Regions from separate parts of the Streptomyces sp. NPDC051913 genome, predicted to be linked through region 1. Evidence: riboswitches for the same ligand, from Rfam matches in the RefSeq annotation. Region 1 holds a riboswitch; each other region holds the start of a gene.
What was found. Region 1 has a riboswitch for cyclic di-AMP ahead of ACIHIX_RS27170 (C40 family peptidase). Riboswitches for the same ligand answer to the same signal wherever they lie in the genome.
Positions count from the first base shown of each region.

Region 1 (7,729 bases):
GATCTACGACACGATGCGGTACGTCTCCTGCGACGTGGAGACGATCTGCCTGGGACAGGCCGGGTCGTCCGCGACCGTGCTGCTGGCGGCAGGGACCCCGGGCAAGCGGTCCGCGCTGCCGGGTGCGCGGATGATGCTCCACCAGCCCTCCCTGTCCGAGCCGGTGGCGGGGCAGGCCGGCGATCTGGCCATCCAGGCCGAGGAGTTGGGGCGCGTCCGCGACCGGCTGGAGGAGATGCTCGTACGCCACACCGGGCGGACGCGGGAGCAAGTCACCGAGGACATCGAGCGGGACAAGATCCTCACCGCCCAAGAGGCCCTGGAACACGGCCTGGTGGATCGGATCGTCCCCGGCCGCCGGGCGTCGCGCCCCTCGTCCGACACCCGGTGAGCGGGCGATGCTCCCACCCGAACTGCCTCCGCTGCCCGCGCTGACGCGCGCCGAGGGCGAGTTGATCGACCGTTATCTCGACGTGGTCGATCTGCTCGGCCGGATCAACCCCGCGCACCCCGGGGACACCTACCGCGGGCTGCGGGCCGCCCAGGCGTTGGTCGCCAAGGCGGCCGAGCTGCGCGACGCGCTGGCGACGATGCACCAGCGGGGCGAGGCCGAACTGCACGCGGCGACCCTGACCCGGGCGCTGCGCGTCCTGGACGGGGAGCGGCGCACGGCGCGGGTCATGGTGCCGCCGCACTCCGACAGTTGACGCACCGGCACCGGTCCGGACCGGATGTCGCGACACGAGGCGTCCGGACCGGCCTTCAAACGCACCAAAAGACGTACCCCCATATGGCGTAGCCAGCAGTAGTTTTGCGGGCCCGTCAGGCTTGCGCAACGCGCGTAGCCCAGGGCCGGAATGAGGTGTTCCGTCGCTGGTCCGAGGCTCCTCGGGCCCCTCGACGGTCGCTCGAACAGAGGAGTGTCCACCCGAACGGGTGAGTGGTGAGTAACAACACAAATCCCCGATTCCATTGGGTTTTTCGGCATTGAGTGCGTGAAGATCCCTGTCTGACGACAAGCCCCCGCCGCAGCGGCGGGGCGGTCCGGGCGGACGCCGAGTCCTGCCGCCGCCCGGATGACCGGTCGACAGGAGTGGATCGGCAGGAGTGGAGGACCCAGGCAAGACGGGTCGCCGGGAAGGTCGCTCCCTTCGGGGAGACCGGTCCGAGCAGCCCTTGGGGTGAAGCCGCGACAACGCGGCCGGGCAACTTCGCCAGCCCGAATCCGACAGGTCATCCTTCACAGGCGGCTGACGAAGGGTTGCGCATGTCTGCGCTCAATCGTGTCCCGTCGCTGATGGCCCGAGCCGGTACGGCCTCGGCCCTCACCATCGCCGCAGTGGGCGGCTCCATCGTGATCCCGGGCGTCGCCTCCGACGCGGAGGCCGCGACACCGGCGACGAAGGCACTTCAGGTGGCGGCCTCCAAGAAGGGCTCGCCCTACAAGTGGGGCGCCACGGGACCGCACAGGTTCGACTGCTCAGGGCTCACGCTGTACTCGTACAAGAAGGCGGGCAAGACCCTGCCCCGCACGGCGGCCCAGCAGTACAACAAGACCCGCCACATCTCTTCCGGCAGCCGCAAGGCCGGAGACCTCGTGTTCTTCCACTCGGGGTCGAACGTGTACCACGTCGGCATCTACGCCGGGAAGGGAAAGATCTGGCACTCCCCGAAGAGCGGGGAGGTCGTGAAGCTCGAGAAGATCTGGTCGAGCAGCGTCTGGTACGGCCGGGTCAAGTAGCTCCCCGCCGAGCGGACCGGTGACTCTCCCGTGGGGGTGACGGCCACCTGACCGGCCGTCACCCCCGCGGGGCTCTCAGCCGAGGCCCGCCAGCGGTTCCAGCAGCAGCACGACGCCCAGCACGCTCAGCGCGGCCCCCGTGCCCCCCGCGACGAGCCGTGCGGCCCGCGGGCGCCGCAGCCACCGGCCCAGCCGGTCCACCAGCAGCGCCACCGCCGGGAACCACACCAGGGCGAGCACGACCACGATCAGCGCCAGCAGCAGCGTGCGGGGCAGCACGGGCCGGCCCGCCGGCACGAACTGCGGCAACAGGCTCAGGAAGGTGATGGGCGCCTTCGGGTTCAGGGCATTGGTGACGAACCCCTGCCACACCGGCCGCACGCCGCCGCCCCCGGACTCCTCGACCGCGCCGTACGGACGGCTCAGCGAGCGCAGCGTCCGTACGCCGAGGTAGAGCACATAGGCGCCGCCCAGCAGTTGGAGCGCACGGAACAGCGCCGGTACGGCCGCCAGGACCGCGGCGACCCCGGCCACCGCGAGCGCCGTGTGCAGCAGCAGCCCGCCCGCGACGCCGAGGGCACTCGCGACACCGGCCCGGCGCGAGACCAGGGCATTGCGTACGACGACCGTGAAGTCGGCGCCGGGCATGGCGACCATGCCGGCGGCGACCCCGGTGAAGGCGATGAGCTGTCCGTCCATGCCGTCCAGCGTGCCGTGCCGGAGCCTTCAGCAGGTATGTCGAATATTCTGGGTCCGCCTTAAGCATCCCTTTAGCCTGGGGGCCCGTATGTACGATCCGAACCGCCTCGCCGCCCTGGTCGCGGTCGCCGAGGCCGGCTCGATCACCCGGGCGGCCGAGCGCCTCGGGTACACCACCCCCGCGCTCTCGCAGCAACTGGCCAAACTGGAGCGGGAGGCGGGCACGGCGCTTCTCGTACGGCATCACCGCGGCGCGCGGCTCACGGGCGCCGGCGAGCTGCTCGCGGCGCGGGCGCGCCGGGTGTTGGACGAGCTGGAGCAGGCCCGGCATGAACTGGCCCGGCTGACCGGGCTGTCCGGCGGCACGCTGCGGCTCGGTACCTTCCAGACCGCGGGCATCCATCTGCTGCCGTCCGTGCTGAGCGCGTTCCGCCGGGCGCATCCGGACGTGGAGCTGACGGTCGCCCACCTCGAACCGCCGGCCGGGGTGGAGGCGGTGGCCGCCGGTGACGTGGACCTGGCGCTGACGCACTCCTACGAACCCGCGGACCCGGTGCAGCTCCCCGCGTCCGTCAGCGCGGAGCCGGTCCTGGTGGAGGAACTGGTGCTGGTGACCGCCCCGGGGCACGTCCTCACGAGCGACACCTCGCGGCTGCCTCTCACCGCACTCGCCGGGCAGCCGCTGATCAGCATGGCCCCTGACCATCCCGCCCGGCGCGGCGTGGAGGCGCTCCTCGCCCGGGCCGGGGCCACGCCGTCCGTCCTGGTGGCGACTCCGGTGTACGCGCTGGTGTGCGCGCTGGTCAGTGCGGGGCTCGGGATCGCGGTGGTCCCGGAGATGGTGGCGCGGACGGCGGTCACTCCGGTGGGGACCCGGCCGCTGGGGACGGGGGAACTGCGCCGTACGATCTCGGTCGCCCACCGGGCCGACGGAACGGCCCCTGCGGCGGACGCCTTCCGGGCACTGCTCCGCGGCGCCTTCGGCCGCGCGAGACAGGCCGGTGTCTAGGGTTCCTGCTGTCCCGCCGCCGACACCGGCTCGGCCGGTACCGTCCACGGGAGTTCGATGGAGACGGTCTTGCCGCCCTCGCGGGTCGGCCGGACTCTGAGCTTGCCGCCGTGCTCCGCGGTGAGCCAGCGGATGATCACCATGCCGCGGCCGTTGTCCTGCTGGACGGCGGCCGGCAGCCGCTTCGGGAAGCGGGGGTGGCTGTCGGTGACCCCGATGCGCAGATGTTCGTCACGGTCGAGGTGGAGGTCCACCGTGAAGGTGGGTGACTGCCCGAAAGTGTGCTGTACGGCGTTGGTGGCGAGTTCGGAGACGATCAGCCGGATCGTCTCCGCCGCTTCGGTGTCCGCCGGCAGCCCCCATTCCGCCAGGGTGCTCAGGACATAGGCGCGGGCCGCGGAGACCGAGGCGGGATCGCTCGGCAGAGTGACGGATGCTTCCAGATGGTCTGCCATGGCGACGTCGTCCCTTTCCCACGGGACCGCAGCCCGACACGGAGCGGATGGTTCGAGTACGGTCCCGGACTGGTGCTTCTTCGCCAGACTGCCATTACCAGGCCGGTCACGGTGCCGATCCACCAAGATATGCATATATCTGTCGCTCGAAGCGGTGAACTCTCCGACGGAAGACCGTATTTGGGCGGCCCGGAAGGAGTAAGGAGTAGCCCATGCAGCACGGTCCCGCGGTACGCCGCCGGAAACTGGGCGCCGAACTGCGTGCGTTGCGCACCGGTGCGGGGCTCACCAGTGGTGAGGCGGCCCGGCTGGTGGGCTGGCACCAGTCCAAGGTGAGCCGGATCGAGACCGGCGCGAGCGGCGTGAAACCGGCCGATGTGCGGTTACTCCTGGACGCCTACGAGGTGCACGACGGCCAACTGCGGGAGTTGCTCCTGGTGTTGGCGGGCTCCGACGAGGCCGGGGCGGGACGCCATCACTGGTGGCACGCCTATCGCGGGGTGCTGCCGCCGACGTACCGGGACTTCATCAGCCTGGAGTCGCAGGCGAGCGCGATGCGTACGCTCGAGATCTCCGTCGTGCCGGGGCTCCTGCAGACGCCCGAGTACGCCCGTGCGGTCACCCGGGCCGCGGTCGGCGGCCTCGACGGCCTCGACGGCGAGCGGGACGAACGGCTCGACGCGCTGGTCGAGGTACGGCTGGCCCGGCAGGACGTGTTACGGGCCGACCCCCCGCTGGAACTGGCCGCGGTGCTCGACGAGGGAGTGCTGCGCCGGGAGATCGGCGGCCCCGAGGTGATGGCCCGGCAGCTGCGGCGGCTCATCGAGGCGGCCCGGCTTCCCCAAGTCAGGCTTCAGGTGCTGCCCTTCGCCGCGGGAGCACACATCGGCATCACCGGCCCTTTCGTTATCTTCTCTTTTTCGCGCACTTCTGATCTGGACGTGGTTGTTCTCGACCACTTGACGAGTAGCCTCTACCTGGAGCGGAAAGAAGACCTCCGGGCCTACACCGAGGCCTTCAACACCCTTCAGATCCACGCCCTTTCGCCCGAGGACTCGTTGGATTACATCGCCGGGATAGGTGACGGCGCGTAAGGAGGCACCATGTCTGCACTGCCTCGGAACGTACCTACCAGTACCGATCTGCACGACGTGCACTGGCTGCGCAGCAGCTACAGCACGGGAGCGAACAACTGTGTGGAGACCGCCCGGCCCGGGCCCGGCCCGCAGGCCGGACTCGTCGCCGTACGCGATTCGAAGGACCCGTCCGGACCCGCGCTGCTCTTCTCCCCCGAGAGCTGGGCGGGCTTCACGGCCGCGTTCTGATCAGTTCTGTCCGCACACGGCCGTGTCACGCCGACTCATGGTCGTGTCTCACCGATCACATGTACAGCGCGTTCGATCTGCGCCTCGGAGAGGTCCGCGCGGGCGGTCAACCGCAGCCGTGAGATGCCGTCGGGCACGGAAGGAGGACGGAAACAGCCCACGGACAGGCCTGCCGTACGGCAGTCGGCCGCCCACTGCACGGCCTCCTCCGGGGACGGCGCGCGCACGGAGACCACCGCGGCGTCCGGACGTACCGCCTCGTGCCCCGCGGCGGTCAGCCGTGCGTGCAGTTCGGCGGCCACCTCACGCGCCCGGGCCGCCCGCTCCGGCTCGCGGCGCAGCAGGCGCAGCGCCGACAGGGCGGCTCCGGCCGCCGCGGGGGCGAGGCCCGTGTCGAAGATGAACGTGCGTGCCGCGTTGACCAGGTGGTCGATCACCCGGGCCGGGCCGAGGACGGCGCCGCCCTGGCTGCCCAGCGACTTGGACAGCGTGACCGTCACGACGACGTCGTCGGCGCCCGCGAGCCCCGCCGCGTGCGGGGCGCCCCGGCCGCCGTCGCCGAGCACGCCCAGGCCGTGGGCGTCGTCGACCACCAGACCCGCGCCGTGCTCCCGGCACGCCTCGGCGAGCACGGCCAGCGGAGCGGCGTCGCCGTCGACGGAGAACACCGTGTCGGAGACGACGACGGCCGGCCCGTCATACGTCTGGAGCGCCTTGCGCACGGAGTCCGGATCGGCGTGCCCGACCACCTGGGTGGTGCCGCGGGCCAGCCGGCAGCCGTCGATCAGGGACGCGTGGTTCCCGGCGTCGGAGACGATCAGCGAGCCGTGCGGGGCGAGTGCGGTGACCGCGGCGAGATTGGCCGCGTAACCGGAGGAGAAGACGAGAGCCGCTTCAGAACCGCTGAATTCGGCCAGCTCGCGTTCGAGCTCGGTGTGCAGCTCGGTCGTGCCGGTGACGAGCCGCGAGCCGGTGGCCCCGCCGCCCCAGGTCCGCGCGGCCCGCGCGGCGCCCTCCACCACGTCGGGATGGTGGGCCAGACCCAGGTAGTCGTTGCTCGCGAGGTCCAGGAGCGGGGAGTCGGCGGGGCGCGGGCGCAGGGTCCGTACGAGTCCGGCGCGGCGGCGCAGCCGCGCCTGCTCGTCGATCCAGCCGAACGCCATGGGTCCTCCGGGGGTTTTGTAGGCAGCGAACAGACACTAGTGGGACAAGCAGCCGCCCACTGTGTGGCAATACCCACACAGTGAATGGCCGCTGTTGTACGAACTCTCCTTGGCCGGAGACGGCTCCTTAGGACAGGATCAGCTTTCATGGACCTGCTGAACACGCTGGTGGACAAGGGGCTTCGGCGCGAGCTGCCGACCCGCGAGGAGGCGCTCGCCGTCCTCGCCACTTCCGACGACGACCTGCTCGACGTGGTGGCCGCGGCCGGAAAGGTGCGCCGGCACTGGTTCGGCCGACGGGTGAAACTGAACTACCTCGTCAACCTCAAGTCCGGCTTGTGCCCCGAGGACTGCTCCTACTGCTCGCAGCGGCTGGGCTCCGAGGCCGGGATCCTGAAGTACACCTGGCTCAAGCCCGACGAGGCCTCCAAGGCCGCCGCCGCGGGTCTCGCCGGTGGCGCGAAGCGGGTCTGCCTGGTGGCCTCCGGACGCGGTCCGACGGACCGGGACGTGGACCGGGTCGCGGGCACCATCAAGGCGATCAAGGACCGGCACGAGAACGTCGAGGTCTGCGCCTGTCTGGGGCTGCTCTCCGACGGCCAGGCCGAGCGGCTGCGCGAGGCGGGCGCGGACGCCTACAACCACAACCTCAACACGTCCGAGGCGACGTACGGGGACATCACGACGACGCACACCTACGCCGACCGCGTCGACACCGTGCAGAAGGCGCACGCGGCGGGTCTGTCGGCCTGCTCGGGTCTGATCGCGGGCATGGGCGAGTCGGACGAGGACCTGATCGACGTCGTCTTCTCGCTGCGCGAGCTGGACCCGGACTCGGTTCCGGTCAACTTCCTGATCCCCTTCGAGGGCACCCCGCTGGCCAAGGAGTGGAACCTCACCCCGCAGCGCTGTCTGCGCATCCTGGCGATGGTCCGGTTCGTCTGCCCCGACGTCGAGGTGCGTATCGCGGGCGGCCGTGAGGTCCATCTGCGCACGATGCAGCCGCTCGCCCTGAACCTCGCCAACTCGATCTTCCTCGGCGACTACCTGACCTCCGAGGGCCAGGCGGGCAAGGCCGACCTCGACATGATCGCGGACGCCGGCTTCGAGGTGGAGGGCGCGGGCGAGGTCACGCTGCCGCAGCACCGGGCGGACGTGGCCGCCGCGGCTGCCGGCGGCGGGTGCGGGTCGCACGAGAGCGCCGGCGGGTGCGGGTCGCACGAGGGCACCGGGTGCGGGACCGGCTGTGGTTCCGTGTGCGGTTCCCATGAGGCCGCCGCCGCGCCCGAGGCCAACGAGCCGCGCACCGACCTGGTCGCCGTACGCCGTCGTGGGGC
Region 1 covers NZ_JBIUCI010000009.1:163,252-170,980, reverse strand. The annotation lists gene ACIHIX_RS27180 (ATP-dependent Clp protease proteolytic subunit) at 1-391, shown strand, start outside; gene ACIHIX_RS27175 (hypothetical protein) at 399-707, shown strand; cyclic di-AMP (ydaO/yuaA leader) riboswitch at 1,044-1,264, shown strand; gene ACIHIX_RS27170 (C40 family peptidase) at 1,268-1,741, shown strand; gene ACIHIX_RS27165 (LysE family translocator) at 1,817-2,440, opposite strand; gene ACIHIX_RS27160 (LysR family transcriptional regulator) at 2,529-3,449, shown strand; gene ACIHIX_RS27155 (ATP-binding protein) at 3,446-3,904, opposite strand; gene ACIHIX_RS27150 (helix-turn-helix domain-containing protein) at 4,117-4,998, shown strand; gene ACIHIX_RS27145 (DUF397 domain-containing protein) at 5,008-5,229, shown strand; gene ACIHIX_RS27140 (8-amino-7-oxononanoate synthase) at 5,265-6,392, opposite strand; gene bioB (biotin synthase BioB) at 6,540-7,729, shown strand, end outside.

Region 2 (7,729 bases), on a different contig from region 1:
GGTCGATCAGGCGCTGCTCGGTGGCGTCGTAGCCGACCAGCTCGGGGCCGATCTGCTCGATGACGGCGAGGACGGCCTTCTCGACACCCTTGCCCATGTAGCGGTTCGGGTCACCGTCGCGAAGCTCGATGGCCTCGAAGGCGCCCGTGGAGGCGCCGGAGGGGACGGCGGCACGACCCGTGCTGCCGTCGTCGAGGCCGACCTCGACCTCGACCGTGGGGTTGCCTCGGGAGTCCAGGATTTCCCGGGCTACGACGACGTCGATGGACGGCACGAGCATCTCCTTCTTGGGATGTGACGCGGCTACGGCACTGCCGCAGCGGCTCTGCGAGACGAGCCTAACCGGCTCAGGGCGATCGGCCACCGCGTGGACCGCCCCGTGGACAGAACCGAGAGTAAATTGTTTCCGAACGGAACAAAGAGATGGCGTAAAAAACCCCGCCCCGGTGCGTACGGGGGAACACGCACCGGAGCGGGGAGCCCGTGGGGGACGGGGGTGACCCTCACGAGGCCTTCAGTATGAGGACCACGGATGTGAGGGCGCTGTGGTTCAGCTGGGCGTTGCCCGGCTGCCCTACTTGAGGTGCAGCTGCTGGCCCGGGTAGATGAAGTCGGCGTCGCTGACGATGTCCTTGTTCAGCTTGAACAGCTTCTGCCAGCCGCCCTTGCCGTCGTGCTTCTCGGCGATGGAGCTGAGGGTGTCGCCCTTGACGACCTTGTACTCGCCATCACCCTTCTTGACCTTCTTGCCGGTCGGGGTGGTGACGGTCTTCTTGGCGGTCGTGCGCTCCGAGGAGCGGGACGTCGACTGCTCGGAGGAGCGGGTGCTGGTGCTGCTGTCGCTCGACGAGCTGGAGGAGCCGGAGGAGGACGAGCTGCCGCCGCCGGTGTAGGTGGCGCCGGACAGGCCCACACCACAGGTCGGCCAGGCGCCCTTGCCCTGGGCGGCGAGGACCTTCTCGGCTATCTCGATCTGCTGCGACTTGGAGGCCTGGTCGGCGGTGGAGGCGTACGCCGTGCCGCCGTACGCGGCCCAGGTCGAGGCGGAGAACTGCAGACCGCCGTAGTAGCCGTTGCCGGTGTTGATGGACCAGTTGCCGCCCGACTCGCACTGGGCGACGGCGTCCCACTCGGAGGCGGTGGCGGCGGAGGCGTTGCCGGCCGCCATCAGCGGGGCGGCGATGGCGACACCGGTGACGCCGGCGAGCGCGGCGGCGCGGGTGGCCTTGGACGGACGGCGGTGCTTGCCCTTGCCGGAAAACAGCATGGTGGATCCCCTCACCGACGCCTGCGAGGTGAGCTGTCGGGTTCGGGCCGGTTGAGTTGCCCGGCCGCGCATCTCCCGATGCGCGGCTTCACCCCAAGCCGGTCCAGCGTGAACTGCTGGGCCCGGCACTTACCTTGGGTCCCCCGCTCCTGCCTACGGCGCTTGACGCGACGACTGTTCCCGTACGGCCGCTGGCAGGATTCGGCGTTGCGGCAGCCGGGGCTCGTGGTGACGAGCGGTGTTGACCGTAGCCACGGAATCCGGGGAATTTCAAAGACGATCAGGGCTTCTGAGACTCATCCCACACTTTCGCCAAACCGGACATTCAGCGCGAAGCATGACGTGAACTCCCGCCGGTTTTCGCCCTATTCAGACCCGACTACGAGGGTCTGACCGGGCATGATGGCGCTCGGGTCGGTGCCGATGACCTTCTTGTTCACGGCGTAGAGCCGACGCCATCCGCCGTCGAGCCCAAGGGAGTCGGCGATGGAGGCGAGCGTGTCGCCCTCGCGGACGGTGTACGCCTTCTCGGCCGCGCTCGCACCGCGGTGCCGCCCGGTGCCCGCCTCGCTCTCGGCGCCATCACCGAGCGCGCCGATGTCGACGAGGCTCGAAGAACCGCCCTCCTGCCACGAGTTGTCCGATTCGACCTCATTGGCCGGAACTGTGGGCGAGCTGTCGGGCGACTGTGAATCGGCCACCCCGGAGTCGGACGTGTCCGACTTGGAAGACTTGTCCGGTGAAGCGGAGGGTGAGGCGGAGGCATCACCGGAGGCGCTCCCGGACGCGTCACCGGAGGCGTCGGTGGAGGCGTCACCCGACGAGTCGGACTCCGAGGAGTTGGACAACCCGGATGATTCCGACCCCGATCCGGACGCATCGGACGCGGAGCCGGCCGTGTCGGACGAGCCGCTCCCGACACCCGTGTCGACATCGGCCGAGCCGGAGTCCTTGCTCAGCCCGTTGAGCAGCCCGCAGGCGCCCCAGACGCCGACACCCTGGTCCGCGAGGACCTTCTCGGCGACGGCTATCTGCTGGTTGCGGCTGGCCAGGTCGGCGGTCGGGGCGTAGTCGAGGCCGCCGTGCTCCTCCCAGTTCTCCTGGGAGAGGCTGAGCCCGCCGTAGGTGCCGTCACCGTTGTTCTGGCTCCAGGAGCCGTCGGTCTCGCACTTGGCGACCTTGTCCCAGGTGCTCCCGTCGGCCGCGTTCGCGGCGGTGGCGGCGAGCAGCGGGATCGCGATGGCGGAGCCGGTCACTCCGGCCGCGACGAGAAGCGCCGGAGCTTGGCGGGGGCGACGGTGACGACCGTTCCCGGTGAGCATGCGGGGACCTTTCGGAGACAGCGGTGACCGGCGTGGCGGGTGGTGCTGGTCGCCACGCTGGTTGGTGAACGTATCGGCAGACGATCACTTGTCACAAGTTAATGCCGCGCAGATCACGTGAAGATCACAGAGATGAGGGCGTGTCACGTTTACAACGGCCTGCGCTCATGGCCGAGTTGGCGCGAACCCTGCTACGAGGTCGGCGTGAACTCGACCGGCAACGTCCGCAGCCCACGCATGATGAGACCGCCACGCCATCTCAAATCGGCAGAATCCGCCGCGAGTCGGAGGTCGGGGAGCCGGGTGAGCAGGGTGGCGAGCGCGGTCTGACCCTCCAGCCGGGCAAGCGGTGCGCCGAGGCAGTAGTGGATGCCGTGGCCATAGCCGAGGTGCTGGTTGTCACGGCGGGACAGGTCGAGCGTGTCGGGGTCCGCGAATCGTGCGGGGTCCCGGTCGGCGGCGGCGAGCACGACGAGCACGGGGTCGCCGGCGGCGATGTCCTGCCCTCCAACAGTGAGCGGCTGGGTGGCGAAGCGCCACGTGGCGAGCTCCACCGGGCCGTCGTAGCGCAGGAGTTCCTCGACACCGGTCTCCAGGAGGCCGGTCTCGCCTGCGGCGAGGGAGTCCTGGAGGCGGGCACGCTGGTCAGGGTGGGTCATCAGCGCAAACAGCCCATTACCCACCAAATTGACCGTGGTTTCGAACCCCGCGAACAAAAGGATGAAGGCCATCGCCGCGGCCTCGTTCTCGGTGAGATGCTCGCCGTGGTCGGACGCGCGGATAAGGCCGGAGATCAGGTCCTCACCCGGGACGGGATCGGCGGGGAGGCTCTCGCGCTTGCGGTGGATGAGCTCCAGCAGATACCCGCGCATCTTCTTCACCGACCGCGCGACCCCGCCGCGCGGCCCGCCCCCGTGCCGGATCATCATGCCTGCCCAGTCCCGGAAGTCGTCCTGGTCCTCGCGGGGGACGCCGAGCAGGTCGCAGATGGCGTAGATGGGGAGCGGGAACGCGAACTCGTGGATGAGGTCGGCGGAGCCCTGCGCGGCGAACCGGTCGATCAGCTGATCGGTCAACTCCTGCACGCGCGGGGCGAACTCGGCGACCCGGCGCGGTGTGAACGCCTTACTGACGAGCCGGCGCAGTCTCGTGTGGTCCGGCGGATCGATGTTGAGCAGATGCGTCATCAACTCCGCCTTGCGCTCCCCGGGGATGCCGGTCTTCCCCTTGGCGTGCGCGGGCTCGTCGTGGTGCGCGGGGTTCTTGCTGAGCCGCTGGTCGGCGAGGGCCTGCTTGGCGTCGGCGTAACGCGTGACCAGCCAGGCCTCCACCCCACTCGGCAACCGCGTCCGATGCACGGGTGCGTGCTCGCGGAGCCAGGCGTAGGCGGGGTAGGGGTCGGTGGCGAACTCCCAGGTGAAGAGTTCGGGGGCCGTGGGGGTGGTGCGCTCGGCGAGGGGCTGGTCGGTCACTCCTTGACGGTATCCGGGTTTTCCGCCGACACCCGCGCGGGCTCCGGACGACCCGTCTCGGCGGCCCTGCATACCACCGCCCAGCCTCGCCGGGCCGCCACGTACGGATGTCGGCGTACTAGGCACCCAGCCCCTCAGCCGCCCGAACCGCGTCCCGATAAGCCCGCGCCGCGACCCGCAGCGCCGCCTCCGGATCGACGCCCTCGGCCTCGGCGGCGGCTGCCAGTGCGAGCAGTTCGTAGCCGATGCCCTCGCCCTTCGGGAGCGTTACCGCCAGGCCCGCCGTGCGGACCCGTGACGCCAGTTTCGTGGCGAGGGCCAGGGCGGGCTGGCCGAGGGGGATGCCGTCCGTCACCGACTCGCGCTGTTTCTCTATCGCCTTGGTGCGCAGCCAGTGGGCCTTGACCTCCTCGGGGGTCGAGGCGGTCTCGTCGCCGAAGACGTGGGGGTGGCGGTGGATGAGCTTGGTGACGATGCCGCCCGCCACGTCGTCGATGGAGAAGGGGGCGTCCGGGTGCTCCTGTGCGATGCGGGCGTGGAAGACGACCTGGAGGAGGACGTCGCCGAGTTCCTCGCGGAGTTCGTCGCGGTCGCCGTCCTCGATGGCCTCGACGAGTTCGTACGCCTCCTCGATGCCGTACTTGGCCAGGCCCTTGTGGGTCTGCTGCGAGGACCAGGGGCATTCGGCGCGGATGCGGTCCATGACCTGGACGAGGTCGAGGAGGCGGGCGCCGGGGAGGTCGTAGGAGGCGGGGAGGAGTTCGAGGTCGGGCATGGACACGCGGCCCGTGCCGGCGAGGCGGGCGAGGCCGTCGGTGAGGGCCGGTTCGCCCTCACCGGTCGCCACGACGACCACGGTGTGACCGCCCGCGCAGGCGGCGACCAGTTCCTCCGCCGTCGGCGACGCCTCGTCGACCCTTGTCCCGGCCTCGCGCAGATACGGCAGCTGCGGGTGCGCGCCGTCGGCGCACAGCACGCGGTCGGCGGCGTGCAGTGTCTGCCAGGCGGGCCAGGACAGCAGGCCGGGGGCGACGCGGTGGCTGGTGGTCAGCAGGACGATGCGGCCGGGGGCCGCGGGGGTGTCCGGCGTGGCTTCGGGGCTGGTGGTGTTCACGGTTCGAAGCTAACCCACGCCGCCGACAGCCCCGCGAGTCATCCACAGCCCGGGTCAGGCCGTCTGCTGGGTTCCCGATGCCGTGACCTCGCGCACCCACGGCGTCTTGGCGTCGACGCGGCTGCTCTTCTCGACGTCCCAGGTGCCGTAGCGGGGGTTGAGGTCGACGTCGAGTTCCTTGGACGCCTTGGACAGCGCTGCCCAGAAGGCGGGCTGGCTGGTGTCGGTGCCGAGGGCGGCGGCGAGTTTCTGGGCCTCCAGCTGGAGGCGGAGGTTGTCGTCGAGGCGCTCGGGGGCGACGCCGTACTGCTGGAGCCAGGCCGTCTCCAGGGCCTTGGAGCCGCCGGCCTGCTGTTCCAGACCGGTGCGCATGGTCTGGATCTCCTTGCGGGTGACGGTGATGCCGGCGTCCTCGGCGGCGCGGTGCAGGACCTGGTCGAGGACCATGCCGTGCAGGGTGTCGCGGGCGAGGGTGCCGGTCTTGGCGATGGCCTGCGCGTACTGCGCGTCGTCCGGCAGCGCGGCGCGCTGGGCGTCGCGCACCTCGTTCACCCTGGTCTCCAGCTGCGCGACGGTGATCCGCTGGTCGCCGACGACGGCGGCCGCGCCGGGATGCGCGTCGCTGCCGCAGGCGGTGAGCAGCGGCGCCGCGAGGATCGCGGCGGAGAGGAGGAACGCGGTGCGACGACGGCGGTGCAAGGAAGCCTCCCGAGGAGATTGTGCGACGGTGCACAAAGTCTTGCGGTGATCGATGGTAGGCAGTGGGCAAGCTCTGGCCAACCCATTCGACCAACGATTCACCGGGACTTGGGGCACCGGCGCGGCACGGCGTGCCCTGTGCCCCGGGCCGAAGGCGTCCTGACGGGTCTCAGCCGCGTACCTGTCCCAGCCACTCCAGCGTCCGGCGTACCTCCGTCGCGAGGGGATGGCCGGGGCCGTGGAGGTGTTCGACGTCGTGGACGAGGCGGGCCAGGGTGTCGTGGGCGGCGGGGCGGTCGCCGAGGGCGAGGAGGAGGTGGCCGATGCGGCGGCGGATGTCGTGGGCCATGTCGGGGTCGCCGGCCACGTACTGGTTCTCGTAGAAGGGGAGCAGGGCTCGGTACTCCGCCAGGGCCGCCGCCGGTTCGCCCAGTTGTTCGAGGCACTGGGCGGCGTCGTGGCGGAAGCGGAGGGACTGGGGGTCGGCGTGGCCGGCCTCGGCGGCGCGTTCGTCGGCGAGGCGGCGCAGTTCGGGCAGTGCGCGCCGGTACTGGCCGTCGTCCATGAGCGTGGCGGCGTACTGCTTGCGCAGGGTGCGGACGACCGGTGAGTGCTCGCCGTGCTGCTCGGCCGCGGCGGGCAGGATCGCGCCGAGGATGTCGACGGCCTGGGTGATGCGGCCCTCGCCGAGGAGGCGCTTGACCTCGTCGACGGCGCGCGCGACGTCGGGTTTCTCGGCGGGGGGCGTGTGCGGCACGGCGGGCGCCGGCTGGGGCGCGGGCGTGCGGGCACGGTCCGGCCAGGGGGCGTGCGGGCGCAGGAAGGGGCGCGTGGGGTCGAGCGGCGCACCCGTGGGCATCCCGCGCGCGGGCAGGAGCGCCTCCAGATGCTCGTAGACCTCCTGCGCGCTGGCGGGCCGGTGCTGCGGGTCCTTGGCGAGCAGGCGCAGGACGAGCGTCTCAAGCGCTTCGGGCACCTCCGGGCGCAGACGGCGCACGGGGAGCGGGGGCTCGTACAGGTGGCGGTGCAGTACGCCGAGCGCCGTGGAGCCGGAGAACGGGACGTCGCCGCTGAGGAGTTCGTGGAGCAGCACACCGAGCGCGTAGAGGTCGGTGTACGGGCCGACGGCGCCGCCCATGGCCTGCTCGGGCGCCATGTAGGCGGGCGAGCCGATGGGGGTGCCGGTGTGGGTGAGGCGGGTGGTGTCGGCGTCCATGACGGAGGCGACACCGAGGTCGAGGACGGTGACGGTGCCGTCCTGCTTCACCATCACGTTGCGCGGCTTGAGGTCGCGGTGGACGATCGGCACGGCGTGCACGGCGCTCAGCACGGCGCAGAGTTGCGCGGCGACCGCGACGGCCCACGGCCAGGGGTACGGGTCGTGCTCGGCGAGGTGGTCGGAGAGGTCCGCGCCGTCGACGTACTGCATGACGAGGAACAGCTCCTCGCCCTCGCTGCCCGCGTCGTGCACGGTGACGAGCCCGGGGTGGTCGACCTGCGCGGTCACCCGGCACTCGCGCACGAACCGGCGGCGCAGTTCGTCGGCCTCCTGCCCGGCGACCTTGTCGGGGCGCAGCAGCTTCACCGCCACGCGCCGGTCCAGCCGTTGGTCGTACGCCGTCCAGACCTGTCCCATGCCGCCCTGTCCGATGAGCGTGGACAGTTCGTAGCGGCCGGCGACGACACGTCCTGTCGCCACGGTCACCTTCCGCCCTCGTGGTTGCCGCCGGCCTGGCCGTCCTGCCGGCGCAGATAGTCACTGAGCTCGTCCAGCTCGGCGCGCACCTGGTCGATACGGGCGGGCGCTGGGCGCTGGGGCGCGGGCGGGGGCGTGTGGGGCGCGGGAGGTTGCGGC
Region 2 covers NZ_JBIUCI010000010.1:240,257-247,985, reverse strand. The annotation lists gene eno (phosphopyruvate hydratase) at 1-280, opposite strand, end outside; gene ACIHIX_RS29270 (transglycosylase family protein) at 575-1,267, opposite strand; cyclic di-AMP (ydaO/yuaA leader) riboswitch at 1,271-1,438, opposite strand; gene ACIHIX_RS29265 (transglycosylase family protein) at 1,633-2,589, opposite strand; gene ACIHIX_RS29260 (cytochrome P450) at 2,781-4,061, opposite strand; gene ACIHIX_RS29255 (nucleoside triphosphate pyrophosphohydrolase) at 4,180-5,175, opposite strand; gene ACIHIX_RS29250 (SurA N-terminal domain-containing protein) at 5,230-5,874, opposite strand; gene ACIHIX_RS29245 (protein kinase) at 6,044-7,537, opposite strand; gene ACIHIX_RS29240 (hypothetical protein) at 7,576-7,729, opposite strand, start outside.
Region 2: it holds a riboswitch for cyclic di-AMP, as region 1 does, so the genes downstream of both, ACIHIX_RS29270 (transglycosylase family protein) here and ACIHIX_RS27170 (C40 family peptidase) in region 1, are expected to answer to the same signal.

Region 3 (7,729 bases), on a different contig from region 1:
CCGGCACAGCCCCGGCGCGGGCTGGCCGGCGGACCGGGTCGCGCGGTTCGAGACCATGCTGCGCACGGCGTATCTGCCGACCGTGACCCGCAAGGTCCCCGACTACAACGGCAACTGGGACCTCGTGATGACCGACGCGGCCATCGGGATCGCCGTCTTCCTGGAGGACCGGAGGGCCTTCGACCACGCCCTCGAACGGTTCCGGGAGCGCGTGCCCGCCTACTTCTACCTGGCCGAGGACGGCACGCTGCCGCTCACCCCCAAGGGGGCGAGCATCACCACACCGCAGAAGCTGACGACGTACTGGTTCGGGCAGAAGACGTACAAGGACGGCATGTCCCAGGAGACCTGCCGCAACTTCAAGCACGTCGGTTACTCCGTCGCCGCCACCGCCCACATCGCCGAGACCGCCTGGCACCAGGGCATCGACCTCTACGGCGAGATCAAGGACCGGCTGAAGAGCACCCTCGCCTTCCACGCCCGCTACCAGGCCGGCGAGTCCGCGCCCGCGTGGCTGTGCGGCGGGAAGGTGGACCGGAACATGGGCCCGGACCTGGAGGTCGCCCTCAACCACCTGGAGGGCCGCCTCGGCCTCTCCGTCCCGGCGGCCCGCAAACTCGCGGAGGAGACCCGCCCGGCAGGCACCGACAACCTCTTCGTCTCCTGGGAGACCCTGACCCACGCGGGCAACCCGGCCGACTGAGAAACACAGGTCGAGCGGGCCCAGGGGTAATGCGTGCGCGAGCAGCCCCGCGGATGGCGTACTATTGAGTCATCGCCGCGGGGTGGAGCAGCTCGGTAGCTCGCTGGGCTCATAACCCAGAGGTCGCAGGTTCAAATCCTGTCCCCGCTACTGATGGCCCAGGGCCGGAATCTAATGGATTCCGGCCCTGAGTCGTTTCCGGGTCGTTTCCCCTCACGCGGCAGTTGTCACGGCGGGTGATCGCTCGACCCCCCTCCGCATAACAACTGACATACCGTCAGTACCTGTGAGCTTCCTGAGGTCGGGTCAACTCGCCCGTTTTTCACCGGCCATGACCCCTACGTCCTGCTGAAAAAGGTTAATGATCAAGCGGAACAGCTTGGAATCAGCACCCCGGGTCTATTAACGTTCGATAACGCAGCGCGGTCGTCCCAGCCGTCACAAGAGTCGGCTCCGTGCGCACGCGCCGAATCCCGCAAGGGAACCGGGGAACCACCAACTTGGGGTGAATCACGCGGAAGTCGCCGTGGCAGCACGGCGGTTATACGCGCGTAGGAGACCTTCCTGCTCCGAACCCGTCAGCTAACCCGGTAGGCGAGAAGGAAGGAAAGGAGCACGCCCACGTGGCGTCAAACCGGCCTGCCCCCGAGGCCCCGTATGTGCCGAGCCAGCGCAGCACCGATGCCTTCGGCTACGGCAGCTACCACCACGACGAGGGTCCGCAGGAGGTCTGGAATCCCACCGAGGACTCCCTCCGGCCGGCTCGCGGCAAGCACCGGGTGGCCAAGCAGCGCGGCGGGGGACTCGCCCGCAGCTCCACCGTCCTGGGCGTCGGTGTCATAGCCGCCGTCGGCGCGGGCGGTATGGCCAGCGCCAACACCGGCAAGCCGCCGGTCTCCATCTCGATGCCCGACCTGCCCTCCGTGGGCGGCGTCTTCGGCGGTGACGACGAGGCCCCCAAGGGTTCCGCCACCGCGCTCAGCAGCCTGGCCACCAGCACCACGGAGACCGCGGAGAGCGGCTCGGACGCCGGTGAGGCGCTGCGCAACCGGATCATGGCGCAGGCCGAAAGTCAGCAGAACCAGGTCGACAACAAGGTCCAGCTCGCCGCCGAGGCCGAGGTCGCCGAGCAGTCCGCGAAGGCCGAGGCCGCCGCGCTGAAGCAGGCCGCCGACGACGCCGCCGAGGCGAAGAAGGCCGCCGAGGAGAAGGCCGCGAAGGAGGCCGAGGCCAAGCGTCTCGCCGAGCTCGCCAAGCAGTTCACGCTGCCGACCTCCTCGTACACGATCACCTCGACCTTCGGTCAGGCCGGTTCGCTGTGGTCCTCCGGCTACCACACCGGTCTCGACTTCGCGGCCCCCACGGGCACGCTGATCAAGGCCATCCACAGCGGCACCATCACGGAGGCCGGCTGGGCCGGCTCCTACGGCTACCGCACGATCCTCACCCTCGACGACGGCACCGAGCTGTGGTTCTGCCACCAGTCCTCGATCAGCGTCAGCGTCGGCCAGAAGGTCAGTACCGGTGAGGTGATCGGGCGCGTGGGCGCGACCGGCAACGTGACCGGGGCCCATCTGCACCTGGAGGTCCACCCCGGCGGGGCGGACACCGGCATCGACCCGATGGCATGGCTGCGCAGCAAGGGCCTCACTCCCTGAGGCGGGTCTCCTTCTGAACCCCGGCGGTCCTGACGCTCACCCCCCGACGTCAGGGCTGCCGGTTCTCCGTGTCCGGAATATCGGCTTCCGGTACGGGTGTTGATCCCGTACATGACTTCTCTTCGCAAGCTGGGCACGTCCGACCTCGAGGTCTTCCCGCTCTCCCTCGGCGGCAACGTCTTCGGCTGGACCGCCGACGAGGCACAGTCCTTCGCCGTCCTGGACGCCTACGCCGCCGCGGGCGGCAACTTCGTCGACACCGCCGACTCCTACTCCGCGTGGGTGGAGGGCAACTCGGGCGGTGAGTCCGAGACCATCATCGGGAAGTGGATCAAGGCGCGCGGCAACCGCGACGACGTCGTGATCGCCACGAAGGTCAGCCAGCACCCGGAGTACCAGGGCCTGACGGCCGCCAACATCAAGGCCGCCGCGGACGCCTCCCTGCGCCGCCTGGGCACCGACCACATCGACCTCTACTACACCCACTTCGACAAGCCCGAAGTGCCGGTCGAGGAGATCATCGGCGCACTCGACGAACTGGTCAGGGCGGGCAAGGTGCGGCACATCGCCGCCTCCAACATCTCCGCCGAGCGGCTGGAGAAGTCGCTGGCCTTCTCCGAGCGCGAGGGCCTGGCCCGGTACGTGGCACTCCAGCCGCACTACAACCTGGTCTCGCGCGCGACCTACGAGGGTGAGCTCCAGGACCTGGCGGAGCGCACCGGCCTCGCCGCCGTCCCGTACTTCTCGCTCGCGTCCGGGTTCCTCACGGGCAAGTACCGCGAGGGCGAGGTGGTGGAGGGCGCCCGGGCCGCCGCGGGCGCCGGCAAGCACCTGGAGACCGAGCGGGGCCGCTCGGTGCTCGCCGCCCTCGACGACATCGCCGAGGACCACCGCGTGCCGGTCGCCACGATCGCCCTGGCCTGGCTCGCCGCCCAGCCGACGGTCGCCGCCCCGATCGCCTCGGCCCGCACGGTGGAGCAGCTGCCGGCGCTGGTGCGGGTGGCGGAGGTGACGCTCACGGACGCGGAGGTGGAGCGGCTCACGGAGGCGTCGGCGTAACCCTCGTCAGGACTGGTACGGGTTGTACGCGGGATACGCCGGCTGGGAGTACGGCGCCGGCTGCTGCCCGTACCCGTACACCCCGTACATCGGCCAGGGCGCCGGGACCACCGGAACCGGCGGTGCCGTCACACGGGCCGCGTGGTCCAGCGCGGGGCGGGCGACCTCGCGCCGGGCCCACAGCTCGTGCAGCAACTCCCGCTCCCGTACGACGAAGTCGGCACCGGCGCGGCCACGGCGCCCGCGGTGCCGCAGGAACGCGAGGGACGTCGCGTACGCCTCGTACTGCGCCACCGCGCGCGCCGCGGGCCTTCCGGCGTGGTGGCGGGCGTACTGGCGGGCGATGCGCCGGGCCCGCATCGAGCCGAGCGCGAAGGGTTCGGCGGGGGTGAGCCAGCCGGTCACGGCGTAGGCGGGCAGCTCCTCGCGGACGGTCCGCAGCTCGCGCTGCCGGGTCCAGATGACCAGCCAGGTCAGCAGCCCGAACGCGGGGAGCATGAAGGCCGCGTAGACGGCGAAGAAGCCGTACTCCCCGAGGGTGGACGAGCCGTTCCAGACGGCGTGCATGCCCATCGCCAGCACCAGGCCGGACAGGGGGAGCAGGACCCGGCGGACGTGCTGCCGGTCGGCGGACAGGGCCGCGATGCCGAAGCCGATGCCCGTGAGCACCGTGAACAGGGGGTGCGCGAACGGGGACATGATGACCCGCACGAAGAAGGTCGCCGCGGTCACGGAGGCGATGCCGCGGTCGCCGGTGAGCTGGTCGGTGCCGAAGGCGGTGCCGAGGTAGAGGATGTTCTCGGTGAACGCGAAGCCGGTGGCGGTGACCCCGGCTATCACCACGCCGTCGACGATCCCGGTGAAGTCCCGTCTGCGGAAGAGGAACACGAGGAGCACGGCCGCGGCCTTCGCCGACTCCTCCACGACCGGCGCTATCACCGTCGCCCCGAGGGTGTCCGCGCTGGACGGGTCGGCTGTCGCCGTCGCTATCCATCGCGTGGCGAAGCTGTTGGCGACGATCGCTATCAGCGCCGCCGCGCAGGCGCCCCAGGCGAAGCAGAACAGCAGATTGCGCCAGGGGCCCGGTTCGACGCGGTCAAGCCAGCGGAACGCGGCTATCAGCAGCGGCACCGGGAGGATCGCGAGGCCGAGGCCGACCAGGAAGCCCTCGGTGCCGGTCTGTTCCCGCACCAGGGCGAGGATGACGAGCCCGGACAGCGCCAGCAGGGTGATCAGAGCGCCGTACCGCACCCAGTTCCGCTGCCACCAGTGCGCGTGCCGCAGCGCACCGCCGGCGGGGCCGGTGGGAGGGTGCGTCGGGTACGGGGGAAAGGTGGCCACGGCATCGACCTTACGAGGGGGGTGGCTGCGGTGCTTGTCTCGCTCGCTTCTGTCCTGCTTCTTCGTCGCTGCTTCTTCATCGCTGTACGCGGCGGAACAACAGGTCGTTCACGACATGTCCCTTGTCCAGTCCCTGGCCCTCGAAACGGGTCAGCGGCCGGTAGTCGGGACGCGGCGCGAAACCGCCGTCCGCCTGGGTGTTCTCGAAGTCGGGGTGCGCCGTGAGCACCTCAAGCATCTGTTCGGCGTACGGCTCCCAGTCGGTCGCGCAGTGCACGATCGCGCCCGGCCTGAGACGGGTCGCGGCGAGGCTGAGGAACTCCGGTTGGATCAGCCGCCGCTTGTGGTGCCGCTTCTTCGGCCAGGGGTCGGGGAAGTAGACGCGCAGTCCGTCGAGGGCGTCGGGGGCGAGCATCTCGCGCAGCAGGATGATGGCGTCGCCGTTGGCCACCCGGACGTTGGCCAGAGCGCCCTGGTCGGCGAGGCCCAGCAGATTGCCCTGGCCGGGGGTGTGCACGTCGACGGCGAGGACGTTGGTGCCGGGATCGGCGGCGGCCATCTGCGCGGTGGCCTCACCCATGCCGAACCCGATCTCCAGGACGACGGGGTTGGTGTTGCCGAACAGCTCACCGAGGTCGATGACCTGCTGCCCGTCGATGTCCAGCCCCCACTTGGGCCACAGCCGCTGCAACGCGTCGGCCTGCCCTGCGGTCACCCGACTGCGCCGCGGCTGAAAACTCCGGATCCGCCGCTCGAAGTGCGACCCGGCGGGATCGGGCTTGGGCCCATCGGGGAACCGGGGCTCGCCTTTGCCTCGGGTGTGCCGGACGGACACACCGGGAGTGTGGGAGGGCTGGGACGCGTCGGGGGCGTTGCGGGAGTCAGACACAGTGGGGTCGATTTTACGTGCGTCTCCCCGTCCTGGCTGCGGGCAGTCGTGCCGCTCGGGCGGCACGGGTGGGCGCGGCGGCACCCCGCGGCGCGGGCGAGCGAAACCCTCCCCCGGCCGACAGCGACGCCGGGCACCCGCTCAGCCCTCGCCCAGCGTGGCCAACGCCCGCCTCGCCACCTCCCGCCCGATCGGCAGCGAGGCCGTCGCCGCAGGCGAAGGCGCGTTCAGCACATGCACCGTCCGCGCCCCCTCCTTGATCAGGAAGTCATCCACCAGCGTCCCGTCCCGCAACACGGCCTGCGCCCGCACCCCCGCCGCAGTAGGCACAAGATCGTCCTCCCGCACGACCGGCAGCAGCCGCCGCACCGCCTCGGTGAACGCCGCCTTGGACACCGACCGCCGCAGCTCACCCGCCCCGTACCGCCAGTGCCGCCGCGCTATGTGCCACGACCCCGGCCACGCGAGTGTCACGCCCAGCTCCCGCGGCCGTACGACACCCCACCCGTACCCCTCGCGGGCGAGCGCAGGTACCGCGTTGGGCCCGATGTGCACGCCCCCGTCGAACCCGCGCGTGAGATGCACGCCGAGGAACGGGAACGCCGGGTCCGGCACCGGATACACCAGCCCCCGCACCAGCTCGGGCCGCGCCAGCTCGTAGTACTCGCCGCGGAACGGCACGATCCGCATCTCCGGGTCGTCCCCGGCCAGCCGCGCCACCTCGTCGCAGTGCAGCCCGGCGCAGTTCACCAGCACGCGCGCGCGGACCACGTCCCCGGCGGCGGTGCGCACGGCGACGCCCAGCTCGGGGCGGCGGTCGATCCGCTCTACCCGGGCGCCGTACCGGATCTCCGCTCCGGACGCCTCCGCGAGCTGCCGGGCGACGCCGACGAAGTCACAGACGCCGGTCGTGCCGACGTGTATGGCGGCGAGGCCCTCCACCTCCGGCTCGTACTCCGCGATCTGGGCGGCGCCCAGCTCCCGGACCGGAATGCCGTTCTCCCTCCCGCGCTGCACCAGTCCGTGCAGTCGCGGCAGCTCGTCCCGCTCGGTCGCGACGATCAGCTTTCCGGTGACGGCGTGCGCGATGCCGTACTCCGCGCAGAACTTCACCATCTCCGCGGCGCCCTTCACCGCGTACCGCGCCTTCAGGGACCCCGGGCGGTAATAGATGCCGCTGTGGATGACCCCGCTGTTGCGCCCCGTCTGGTGCCGGGCGGGCCCGGCCTCCTTCTCCAGCACGGTCACCCGCGTCCCGGGCGCGGCACGCGTGATCGCGAACGCCGTGGACAGCCCGACGATGCCTCCGCCGACCACGAGCACGTCACAGTCGTAAGCGACCGCTGAACGCATGTGCACCACCTCCCACCTCGATAGTGCACTGCGCCACTGACAGTCCCTTCAAACGCGGGATACGACAGCGCCTAGGCGGGAGCCATCAGCAAAGGCCTCGCCCGCTCCCGCAGCTCCACCACCCGCGGCTCGTCGCCGTACGGCTCCAGGCGGTGCAGCAGATCCTTCACGTACTCGGTGGTGCGCGCCGACGAGATGCGCCCCGCGACCTCCACCGCCCGCACGCCCTGCTCGCATGCCGCGTCGAGATTGCCCGACTCGAGCTCGGCGACCGCCGAGACGACGAGCCGCAGTCCGTGCGAGCGCACGAACTCCTCCGTCGGCTTCGACAGGGCCTGCTCCGTGAACCTGCGCACCTGCCGCGGCGCCTTGAGGTCGCGGTAGCACTCGGCCGCGTCGGCGGCGAAGCGGTCGTAGGAGTAGAAGCCGAGCCAGGACGGGTCCTGGTCGCCGTCCCGCGCCCGCTCCAGCCAGCCCTCGGCGGCCCGCAGCGCGGCGCCCGCCGCGTGCGCGTCACCCGCGCGTGCGTGCGCGCGTGCCTCGACGAGCCGGAAGAAGCTCATGGTGCGGGCGGTCGCCAGACCGCGGTTGCGTTCCAGAGCGGCCTGGGCGAGGTCGACGCCCTCGTCGCCGAAGCCCCGGTAGGTCGCCTGGAGGGACATGGAGGCCAGGACGTAGCCCCCGAGGGGGACGTCGGCCGCCGCGCGGGCCAGCCGCAGGGCCTGG
Region 3 covers NZ_JBIUCI010000026.1:95,320-103,048, forward strand. The annotation lists gene ACIHIX_RS43990 (alginate lyase family protein) at 1-703, shown strand, start outside; tRNA gene ACIHIX_RS43995 (tRNA-Met) at 780-853, shown strand; cyclic di-AMP (ydaO/yuaA leader) riboswitch at 1,158-1,315, shown strand; gene ACIHIX_RS44000 (M23 family metallopeptidase) at 1,327-2,361, shown strand; gene ACIHIX_RS44005 (aldo/keto reductase) at 2,473-3,420, shown strand; gene ACIHIX_RS44010 (PrsW family intramembrane metalloprotease) at 3,427-4,761, opposite strand; gene trmB (tRNA (guanosine(46)-N7)-methyltransferase TrmB) at 4,838-5,650, opposite strand; gene lhgO (L-2-hydroxyglutarate oxidase) at 5,792-7,003, opposite strand; gene ACIHIX_RS44025 (MFS transporter) at 7,075-7,729, opposite strand, start outside.
Region 3: it holds a riboswitch for cyclic di-AMP, as region 1 does, so the genes downstream of both, ACIHIX_RS44000 (M23 family metallopeptidase) here and ACIHIX_RS27170 (C40 family peptidase) in region 1, are expected to answer to the same signal.